DNA from 2 places in the Streptomyces collinus genome. Region 2 is predicted to be linked to the other one. Evidence: riboswitches for the same ligand, from Rfam matches in the RefSeq annotation. Region 2 holds a riboswitch; the other holds the start of a gene.
The links. Region 2 has a riboswitch for cyclic di-AMP ahead of RFN52_RS30045 (M23 family metallopeptidase). Riboswitches for the same ligand answer to the same signal wherever they lie in the genome.
Positions count from the first base shown of each region.

Region 1: another riboswitch for cyclic di-AMP. It lies ahead of RFN52_RS16110 (LysM peptidoglycan-binding domain-containing protein); the one in region 2 lies ahead of RFN52_RS30045 (M23 family metallopeptidase).

Region 1 is NZ_CP133771.1:3,589,647-3,595,043, reverse strand. Features, by position in the region: gene RFN52_RS16120 (cytochrome P450 family protein) at 260-1,558, shown strand; gene RFN52_RS16115 (LysM peptidoglycan-binding domain-containing protein) at 1,679-2,632, shown strand; cyclic di-AMP (ydaO/yuaA leader) riboswitch at 2,862-3,028, shown strand; gene RFN52_RS16110 (LysM peptidoglycan-binding domain-containing protein) at 3,033-3,725, shown strand; gene eno (phosphopyruvate hydratase) at 4,000-5,280, shown strand; gene RFN52_RS16100 (FtsB family cell division protein) at 5,382-5,397, shown strand, end outside.
Region 2 is NZ_CP133771.1:6,586,593-6,591,989, forward strand. Features, by position in the region: gene RFN52_RS30035 (M16 family metallopeptidase) at 1-960, shown strand, start outside; gene RFN52_RS30040 (M16 family metallopeptidase) at 957-2,345, shown strand; cyclic di-AMP (ydaO/yuaA leader) riboswitch at 2,538-2,702, shown strand; gene RFN52_RS30045 (M23 family metallopeptidase) at 2,715-3,503, shown strand; gene RFN52_RS30050 (GntR family transcriptional regulator) at 3,693-4,388, shown strand; gene RFN52_RS30055 (HPr family phosphocarrier protein) at 4,554-4,835, opposite strand; gene RFN52_RS30060 (bifunctional acetate--CoA ligase family protein/GNAT family N-acetyltransferase) at 5,015-5,397, shown strand, end outside.

The DNA.
Region 1 (5,397 bases), 3.0 Mb from region 2:
GCCGGAACCCTGGCGGCCGGTAGCCCGGTAGCCCGGTGGCCAGGGCCGGAGGCGGGGCTGTCCGCAGCCGGGCCGGAACCCTGGCGCCCGGAAGCCCGGAAGCCCGGAAGCCCGGAAGCCCGGAAGCCCGGAAGCCCGGAAGCCCGGGGCCGGAGGCCGGAACCCCGGAAGCCGGAACATCGCCAGGGACAGCCCAGACCAGACCAGCCCAACCACAACAGACGCAGAAGCGCGCCCGGAAGCCGGATACGGTCGACGCGTGACCGACCAGCCCCAGCCCAGCACGCCCGCGACCGCTCCCGACCTCTTCACCTGGGAGTTCGCGAGTGACCCCTACCCCGCCTACGCCTGGCTCCGCGAGCACAGCCCCGTCCACAAGACGCGGCTCCCCAGTGGTGTGGAGGCCTGGCTGGTCACGCGGTACGCCGACGCCAAGCAGACGCTCGCCGACAGCCGGCTCTCCAAGAATCCCGCGCATCACGACGAACCGGCGCACGCCAAGGGCAAGACCGGTATCCCCGGGGAGCGCAAGGCGGAGCTGATGACGCATCTGCTCAACATCGACCCGCCGGACCACACCCGGCTGCGCCGGCTGGTGTCCAAGGCGTTCACCCCGCGCCGGGTCGCCGAGTTCGCGCCACGGGTGCAGGAGCTCACCGACACCCTCATCGACGGGTTCGCGCGGAAGGGATCCGCCGACCTGATCCACGAGTTCGCCTTCCCGCTCCCCATCTACGCCATCTGCGACCTGCTCGGCGTCCCGCGCGAGGACCAGGACGACTTCCGCGACTGGGCGGGCATGATGATCCGCCACCAGGGTGGGCCGCGGGGCGGCGTGGCGCGGTCCGTGAAGAAGATGCGCGGCTACCTCGCCGACCTCATCCACCGCAAGCGCGAGGCGCTGCCCGCCGAGCCCGCCCCGGGCGAGGACCTCATCTCCGGTCTCATCCGCGCCTCCGACCACGGCGAGCACCTCACCGAGAACGAGGCGGCGGCCATGGCCTTCATCCTGCTGTTCGCCGGTTTCGAGACGACCGTGAACCTGATCGGCAACGGCACCTACGCCCTGCTCACCCACCCCGGGCAGCGCACGCGGCTCCAGGCGTCCCTCGCCGCGGGGGAGACCGGCCTGCTGGAGACCGGCGTCGAGGAACTCCTCCGCTACGACGGCCCCGTCGAACTCGCCACCTGGCGCTTCGCCACGCAGCCCCTCACCCTCGGCGGGCAGCACATCGAGGCCGGCGACCCCGTCCTCGTGGTCCTGGCCGCCGCGGACCGGGACCCGGAGCGGTTCGCCGATCCGGACGTGCTGGACCTCTCCCGCCGCGACAACCAGCACCTCGGGTACGGCCACGGCATCCACTACTGCCTCGGTGCCCCGCTCGCCCGCCTGGAGGGCCAGACCGCGCTCGCCACCCTGCTCACCCGCCTCCCGGACCTCCGGCTCGCGGCGGATCCGGCCGAGCTTCGGTGGCGCGGCGGCCTCATCATGCGGGGGCTGCGCACGCTGCCGGTGGAGTTCGCACCGGCCGGACATGACGAAACATCAGACCTGTGATCTTCACGTGATCTGCGCGGCATGAACTTGTGACAAGTGATCGACTGCCGATACGTTCACCCATCAACGCGGCGGGGAATCGCGCCGCACGGTCACTGCTGTCTCGCGAAAGGTCTCCGTATGCTCTCCGGGAACGGTCGGCACCGCCGCCCCCGTCAGGCTCCGGCTCTCCTCGTGGCGGCAGGAGTGACCGGCTCCGCCATCGCGATCCCGCTCCTCGGGGCCTCCGGTGCCAGCGCGGCCGACGGCACGACCTGGGACCGGGTCGCGGACTGCGAGACCGGCGGCGCCTGGAGCCAGAACAGCGGCAACGGCTACTACGGCGGCCTGCAGTTGTCCCAGGACGACTGGGAGAAGCACGGCGGCCTCGACTACGCCGCGAGCGCCGATCTGGCCAGCCGCTCCCAGCAGATAGCCGTGGCGGAGAGAATCCTCGCCGACCAGGGGGTCGGCGCATGGCGCACCTGCGGGCTGCTCTCGGGGCTCCAGCAGGACAAGGGGTCGGAATCATCCGACTCATCCGAATCGTCCGGTGAGGTGGACTCGCCCGGATTGCTCGATTCGCTGGGTTCATCCCCCTCTGAGAGCCCCTCTTCATCCCCGTCCCCTGACGCGTCGTCGTCCTCGAAGGACGAAACCGCCAAGACCGACAAGTCACGTAAATCCGGCGGAACGTCGCAGAGCGAGCAGCCCGACGGCTCTCCGTCGGCCACTCCCGAGGGCGGCAAGCCGGGCGACTCGCAGCAGGGTGACGACTCCTCGGCGTCGGCCGAGACCGGCTCCGGCCGTCATCGCGGTCCCAGTGCCGACGAAACCCGCACGCCCGAGAGCGACCGCGCGGAGAAGTCCACGGGGCGTCACTCCGCGCCCGCTGACGAGAGTTCCGGCGACGCGTCCGAAGGTGCCTACATCGTGGGCATCGGCGACAGCCTCTGGTCCATCGCCGACGCCCTTCGGGTCAGCGGCGGATGGCACGCGCTCTACGAGGGCAACGAGAACGAGGTCGGCGCCGACCCGGACCTCATTCACCCCGGTCAGACGCTCACGGTCGAGGGCGAAGCGGACGAGCGGTAGCTGTTCGGGCAGTGCGGAAACCGCGGCCGAAGTCACCCCTAAACCGGGTGAGTTCACGTCACGTTTTCGTACTGAATGTCCCGTATAAGGCCGGTGAGAGATAGATCTCAGAAGCCTTGATCGTCTTTGAAATTCCGTGGATCGCGTGTCTACGGTCGTGACCGCTCGTCACCGCGAGCCCCGGCTGCCGCAACGCCGAATCCTGCCAGCGGCCGTACGGGAACAGTCGTCGCGTCAAGCGCCGTAGGCAGGAGCGGGGGACCCAAGGTAGGTGCCCGACCGGACAGTTGTGCCGGAAGGGCTTGGGGTGAAGCCGTGTCCCGGGAGGGGCGCGGCCGGGCAACTCAACCGGCCCGAACCCGACAGCTCACCTCGCAGGCGTCGGTGAGGGGATCTCTCCATGCTGTTTTCCGGCAAGGGCACGCACCGCCGTCCGTCCAAGGCCTCTCGGGTCATCGCCATCGCCGGTGTCACCGGTGCCGCCGTCGCCGCCCCGCTGATGGCGGCCGGCAACGCCTCCGCCGCCACCGCCTCCGAGTGGGACGCGGTCGCCCAGTGCGAGTCCGGCGGCAACTGGTCCATCAACACCGGCAACGGCTACTACGGCGGTCTGCAGTTCTCCGCCTCCACCTGGTCCGGCTACGGCGGCACCAAGTACGCCTCCACCGCCGACCAGGCCACCAAGGACCAGCAGATCGAGATCGCCGAGAAGGTCCTCGCGAGCCAGGGCAAGGGCGCCTGGCCGGTCTGCGGCAAGGGCCTGTCGAGCGCCGGTTACACCGGTGGCGGCTCCTCCAGCGACTCGGGCAGCTCCTCGCAGAGCCAGCAGAGCACCGAGACCCGCGAGACCCAGCAGCAGCCCGCCTCCCGCTCCGACGAGCGCCCCGCGGCCAAGAAGACCGTCACCACCCCGACCGGCAAGAAGGTCAAGAAGGGTGACGGCGAGTACAAGGTCGTCACGGGTGACACCCTGAGCTCGATCGCCGCGGACGAGAAGGTCAAGGGCGGCTGGGAGAAGCTGTACCAGCTGAACAAGGACATCATCGACGATGCCAACCTCATCTACCCGGGCCAGCAGCTGCACCTGAAGTAAGCAGCGGCCCACCCGGGCCCGCCCAGGGCCCACCAGCTCCCCGCTCCGGCGCGTCATCCCCCGTACGCACCGGAGCGGGGTTTTTTCTGCCGGACTTCGCGAACCGGCTTTGTTCCGTTCGGAAACAATTTACTCTCGGTTCTGTCCATGGGGTGGGCGACCCGGTGGCCGATCGCCCGGAGCCGGTTAGGCTCATGTCGCGAGCCACCGAGGCTCCGCACCTCGCCGGGCCCACGCGGCCCGCGTACCCGCGTCACATAAGAAGGAGATGCTCGTGCCGTCCATCGACGTCGTCGTAGCCCGGGAAATCCTGGACTCCCGAGGCAACCCCACGGTCGAGGTCGAGGTCGGCCTCGACGACGGCAGCACCGGTCGTGCCGCCGTCCCGTCCGGCGCCTCCACGGGCGCCTTCGAGGCCATCGAGCTCCGCGACGGCGACTCGAACCGCTACCTCGGCAAGGGTGTGGAGAAGGCCGTCCTCGCGGTCATCGAGCAGATCGGCCCGGAGCTGGTCGGCTATGACGCCACCGAGCAGCGCCTGATCGACCAGGCGATGTTCGACCTGGACGCCACCGACAACAAGGGCTCCCTCGGCGCCAACGCCATCCTCGGCGTCTCGCTCGCCGTCGCCCACGCCGCCTCCGAGGCCAGCGACCTGCCGCTGTTCCGCTACCTGGGCGGCCCCAACGCGCACCTGCTGCCGGTGCCGATGATGAACATCCTGAACGGCGGCTCGCACGCCGACTCCAACGTGGACATCCAGGAGTTCATGATCGCCCCGATCGGCGCGGAGTCCTTCTCCGAGGCCCTGCGCTGGGGCGCCGAGGTCTACCACACGCTGAAGAAGGTCCTGAAGAGCAAGGGCCTGGCCACCGGCCTCGGCGACGAGGGCGGCTTCGCCCCGAACCTCGGCTCCAACCGCGAGGCCCTCGACCTCATCCTGGAGGCGGTCAAGGAAGCCGGTTACACCCCCGGCGAGCAGATCGCCCTGGCGCTCGACGTCGCCGCGTCCGAGTTCTACAAGGACGGCGTCTACACCTTCGAGGGCAAGGAGCGCTCGGCGGCCGAGATGACCGAGTACTACGCGGAGCTCGTCGACGCGTACCCGCTCGTCTCCATCGAGGACCCGCTGTTCGAGGACGACTGGGAGGGCTGGAAGACCATCACCGCCAAGCTCGGTGACAAGGTCCAGCTCGTCGGCGACGACCTGTTCGTCACCAACCCCGAGCGCCTCGCCCGCGGCATCGAGGAGGGCGCGGCCAACGCGCTCCTGGTCAAGGTCAACCAGATCGGTTCGCTGACCGAGACCCTGGACGCCGTCGAGCTGGCCCAGCGCAACGGCTTCAAGTGCATGATGTCCCACCGCTCCGGCGAGACCGAGGACGTCACCATCGCCGACCTGGCCGTCGCCACCAACTGCGGCCAGATCAAGACCGGCGCCCCGGCCCGCTCCGAGCGCGTCGCCAAGTACAACCAGCTGCTGCGCATCGAGGAGATCCTCGACGACGCCGCGGTCTACGCCGGCCGCAGCGCCTTCCCGCGCTTCAAGGGCTGACCGCGCCGTAAGTAACAGCGTCGTACGTACGTCCCCGTACCCGGTCCCGTACCGTGTCCGGGGACGTACGCGCGTATGACGGTGGAGCGGGAGGCGGACAGATGGCCGTGAAGGACC
Region 2 (5,397 bases):
GACGAGTCGATGGAGAACCAGCGGGACGTCGTCAAGAACGAGCGCCGCCAGCGCTACGACAACGTCCCCTACGGCACCGCGTTCGAGAAGCTGACCGCGCTCGCCTACCCGGAGGGCCACCCCTACCACCACACCCCGATCGGCTCCATGGCCGACCTGGACGCGGCGACCCTGGAGGACGCGCGGGCGTTCTTCCGCACCTACTACGCACCGAACAACGCCGTGCTCTCCGTGGTCGGCGACATCGACCCGGAGCAGACCCTCGCCTGGGTGGAGAAGTACTTCGGCTCCATCCCCGGGCACGACGGCAAGCCCGCCCCGCGCGACGGCTCGCTGCCGGAGACCATCGGCGAGCAGCTGCGCGAGGTCGTCGAGGAGGAGGTCCCGGCGCGCGCCCTGATGGCCGCCTACCGGCTGCCGCACGACGGCACGCGCGCGTGCGACGCCGCCGACCTGGCCCTCACCGTCCTCGGCGGCGGCGAGTCCTCCCGCCTCTACAACCGGCTGGTGCGGCGCGACCGTACGGCCGTGGCGGCCGGCTTCGGCCTGCTGCGGCTCGCCGGGGCGCCCTCCCTGGGGTGGCTGGATGTGAAGACGTCCGGTGACGTGGAGGTTCCGGTCATCGAGACCGCCATCGACGAGGAGCTCGCCCGGTTCGCCGAGGAAGGCCCCACGGCCGAGGAGATGGAGCGCGCCCAGGCCCAGCTGGAGCGCGAATGGCTGGACCGGCTCGGCACGGTCGCCGGCCGCGCCGACGAACTGTGCCGGTACGCCGTGCTGTTCGGCGACCCGCAGCTCGCCCTGACCGCCGTCCAGCGTGTGCTGGAGATCACGGCGGAGGAGGTCCACGAGGTCGCCAAGGCCTGCCTGCGGCCCGACAACCGCGCGGTGCTCGTCTACGAGCCGACCGCCCCCGAATCCCCCGCCGACCAGGACGAGAACGAGGAGGCGGCCCGGTGACCGAGCTCGCCACGATGGACTTCCACCCCCGGCCGCAGTCGGGCGACGCCCGGCCGTGGGCCTTCCCCGCCCCCGAGCGCGGCACGCTCGACAACGGCCTGACGGTGCTGCGCTGCCACCGCCCCGGCCAGCAGGTCGTCGCCGTGGAGGTGCTGCTGGACGCCCCCCTGGACGCCGAGCCGGCCGGTCTCGACGGTGTGGCGACGATCATGGCCCGGGCGTTCTCCGAGGGCACCGACAAGCACTCCGCCGAGGAGTTCGCCGCCGAGCTGGAGCGCGCGGGCGCCACCCTCGACGCGCACGCCGACCACCCCGGCGTCCGGCTCAGCCTGGAGGTGCCGGCCTCCCGGCTCGCCAAGGGGCTGAACCTGATCGCCGACGCGCTGAGGGCGCCCGCGTTCGCCGACAGCGAGGTCGAGCGGCTGGTCACCAACCGCCTCGACGAGATCCCGCACGAACTGGCCAACCCCTCCCGCCGCGCCGCCAAGGAGCTCTCCAAGGAGCTGTTCCCGTCGGACGCGCGCATGTCGCGGCCCCGGCAGGGCAGCGAGGAGACGGTCGCCGCGATCGACTCCGCTGCCGTTCGCGGCTTCTACGAGAAGCACGTCCGCCCCGCCACGGCCACCGCCGTGGTCGTCGGCGACCTCACCGGCATCGACCTCGACGCCCTGCTCGGGGACACCCTGGGCGCCTGGACGGGCTCCTCGGCCGAGCCGCGACCCGTGCCGCCGGTGACCGCCGACGACACCGGCCGGGTCGTCATCGTGGACCGCCCCGGCGCCGTCCAGACGCAGCTGCTGATCGGCCGGGTCGGCCCGGACCGGCACGACCGTGTGTGGCCCGCGCAGGTGCTCGGCACGTACTGCCTCGGCGGCACTCTCACCTCCCGCCTGGACCGCGTCCTGCGCGAGGAGAAGGGCTACACCTACGGCGTACGGGCGTTCGGCCAGGTCCTCAGGTCGGCCCCGGACGGCACGGGTGCCGCGATGCTCGCCATCAGCGGTTCCGTCGACACGCCCAACACCGGCCCCGCTCTGGAGGACCTCTGGACGGTGCTGCGCACCCTCGCCGCCGAGGGACTGACCGACGCCGAGCGGGACGTCGCCGTGCAGAACCTGGTCGGGGTGGCTCCGCTGAAGTACGAGACGGCCGCGGCGGTCGCGAGCACGCTGGCCGACCAGGTCGAGCAGCACCTGCCCGACGACTACCAGGCCACGCTGTACCGCCAGCTCGCCGCGACCGGCACCGTGGAGGCCACCGCGGCGGCCGTGAGCGCCTTCCCGGTGGACCGTCTGGTGACCGTCCTCGTCGGTGACGCGGCGCAGATCAAGGCACCTGTCGAGGCCCTGGGCATCGGCGAAGTCACCGTCGTCGCGGCCGAGTAGCGGCACGCGCGCACAGGGGCCCTGGTTGTCTTCAAAGGCACCAGGGCCCCTTTATGTCCGAATTGGGATGGGAGTTGCCTGTCTGCCCTGTGGGATGCGCTACAAACGCCGGGATTCGTTTGGGAATTGAAAGCGGCGCCGCTTAGCGTCGTCCGGGCTGTTCGTCAGGCAGTGCGCCGCACCCGCGGCACCGGACAGTCATCGCCGAGTCCCCGTACGGCGCGAGCCAGGGGAGCCGGGGACCCACCGTAGTCCCTGGGGTGAATCGGACGCCCGCGCGAGTCGCGAGGGAGTCCGTAGGAGACCTTCCTGCTCCGAACCCGTCAGCTAACCCGGTAGGCGAGAGGGAAGGAAAGGACCAGCCACTACATGGCGTTCACTCGCGCCACCGGGAAGCACCGTCGTCCCAGCAGGATCCAGCGCGGCACCGCCCGCGCGGCGGGCGTCGCGGCCCTCGCCACCACCGGCGTGATCGGCACCGTGGCGGCCCCTGCGGCCTTCGCCGCCGAGCCCAGCCCCGAGCAGACCGGTCTCACCCCGGTCGTCACCATGGGCGACACCGTGGCCCAGCAGATCGACGCCCAGGCCGTCGCGCAGCAGCAGGCCGCCGACGAGGCCGCCGCCAAGCGGAAGGCCGAGGAGGCCGCGCGCAAGCAGGCCGCCGAGTTGGCGGAGAGGGCCAAGGAAGCGGCCGAGAAGGCCCGCGAGGCCAAGGAGCGCGCCGCCCGCGAGGCCGAGCGCAAGCGCCTCAACGCCTACGTGGCCCCGATCTCCGGCTCGTACGTCTCCACCAGCTACAAGGCCAGCAGTGGCCTGTGGTCCTCCGGCAGCCACACCGGTGTGGACTTCCACGCCGCCAGCGGCACCTCCGTCCACGCGGTCGGCGCGGGCACCGTCGTCGAGGCCGGCTGGGGCGGCTCCTACGGCAACCAGATCGTGATCAAGATGAACGACGGGACGTACACCCAGTACGGCCACCTGTCCTCCGTCGGCGTCTCGGTGGGCCAGCAGGTCACCCCCGGCCAGCAGATCGGCCTGTCCGGCGCGACGGGCAACGTCACCGGCCCGCACCTGCACTTCGAGGCCCGTACGAGCCCCGAGTACGGCTCGGACATCGACCCGGTCGCCTACCTCCGCTCCCACGGCGTCAACGTCTGACCGGAACCTCCGCGCTGTTCCCGAAGCCCCGGCTCCCCGAGCCGGGGCTTTCGGTGTTTACGGCGGCAGCCTGTCCAAAAAATATCCCTGGATTCCCGAGGGCCGTCGGAAATTCCGGCTCATTGCAATAGAGTCACGGAACGGACGCCGCTCGTCGGCGTTTCACGGGGATTAATGGGGAGGTCGGTCATGCGTATTCCCGCGCACTCGGTGTGCACGGCCATCCGGGACGACATCGTCGCGGGCGTCCACGCACGCGGCAGCCGGCTCACCGAGGAACTCCTGGCGCGCCGCTACGGCGTCTCGCGGGTGCCCGTCCGGGAGGCGCTGCGCACGCTGGAGGCCGAGGGCTTCGTGGTGACCCGCCGGCACGCGGGCGCGTGCGTGGCCGAACCCACCGAGCAGGAGGCGGGCGACCTGCTGGAGATGCGCATGCTCCTGGAGCCCCTCGGCGCGGCCCGCGCCGCCCAGCGCCGCACCGAGGCGCATCTGAAGGTCCTGCGCGGCCTGGTCCGGCTGGGCCAGGAGCGGGCCCGCCGCGGCAGCAGCGACGACCTGCGCTCCCTCGGCGGCTGGTTCCACGAAACACTCGCCCAGGCCTCCGGCAGCCCCGCACTGACCTCGATGCTCACCCAGCTCCGCCACAAGATCGCGTGGATGTACGCCGTGGACGCGCCGGCCAACCCGGTGGAGTCCTGGACGGAACACGGCGCGATCGTGGACGCGGTGGCGCGCGGGGACGGCGAGCGCGCGCGGGCGGTCACGGCGCTGCACGCCGAGCGTGCCACGGGCGCGCACCGTCTGCGCTTCGGCTCCGGCAGGGAGCCCGCCGGCGGTGTGAGGAACTCGCAACATCCCGTAAACACGGCGAGCCTGCGGCATTAACACGGCGGCCGTATACAAAGAGCAGCCAATTCGTGAGGGTCTATTTCCCGTGCCCGAAACGGGGAATTCTAGAATTCCCGCTCCTTGTCGGCCGGGAATGGCGAAGGGCTCGCCCGTTGCATCAGGGCGAGCCCTTCCATGTGCGCCGGACCGGCGCACGGGACATCAGACGGTCTCGGGCAGTTCCTCGAGACCCTCGGAGACCAGCTTGGCCAGCCGGTCCAGGGCGACGTCCGCGCCCTCGGTGTCGGAGGCGAGGACGATCTCCTCGCCACCCTGGGCGCCGAGGCCCAGGACGGCCAGCATCGAGGCCGCGTTGACGGGGTTGCCGTCAGCCTTGGCGATCGTCACCGGGACGCCTGCGGCCGTGGCGGCTCGGACGAAGATGGAGGCGGGGCGGGCGTGGAGACCCTCGGCCCAGCCGACGTTGACGCGGCGCTCAGCCATGTGTTGCTGCCCTTCGGTTTTCAGGGTTGTCTAGACCAGTTTCCCATATCGTGAAGCCCTCCAGGAGTGGTCCTCGCGTTCCACTCCCGGGGTGCCGTCGGATCGCGGCCTCGACCCGACTGACGCCCTCCACAGACTGCCTCGCGCCGCTGTCGGACGCTAGCCGTACTCTGGGGCCCATGCAGACCTCGCCGGACCGGCACGAGTATCCCGCCCACTGGGAAGCCGACGTGGTGCTGCGCGACGGGGGCACCGCGCGCATCCGGCCCATCACCGTTGATGACGCCGATCGCCTGGTCAGCTTCTACGAGCAGGTCTCCGACGAGTCGAAGTACTACCGCTTCTTCGCGCCGTACCCTCGCCTGTCCGCCAAGGACGTCCACCGCTTCACGCACCACGACTTTGTGGACCGGGTGGGACTCGCGGCCACGGTCGGCGGCGAGTTCATCGCCACCGTACGCTACGACCGGATCGGCGCGGACGGAACGCCCGCGTCCGCACCCGCCGACGAGGCCGAGGTCGCCTTCCTCGTCCAGGACGCCCACCAGGGCCGCGGAGTCGC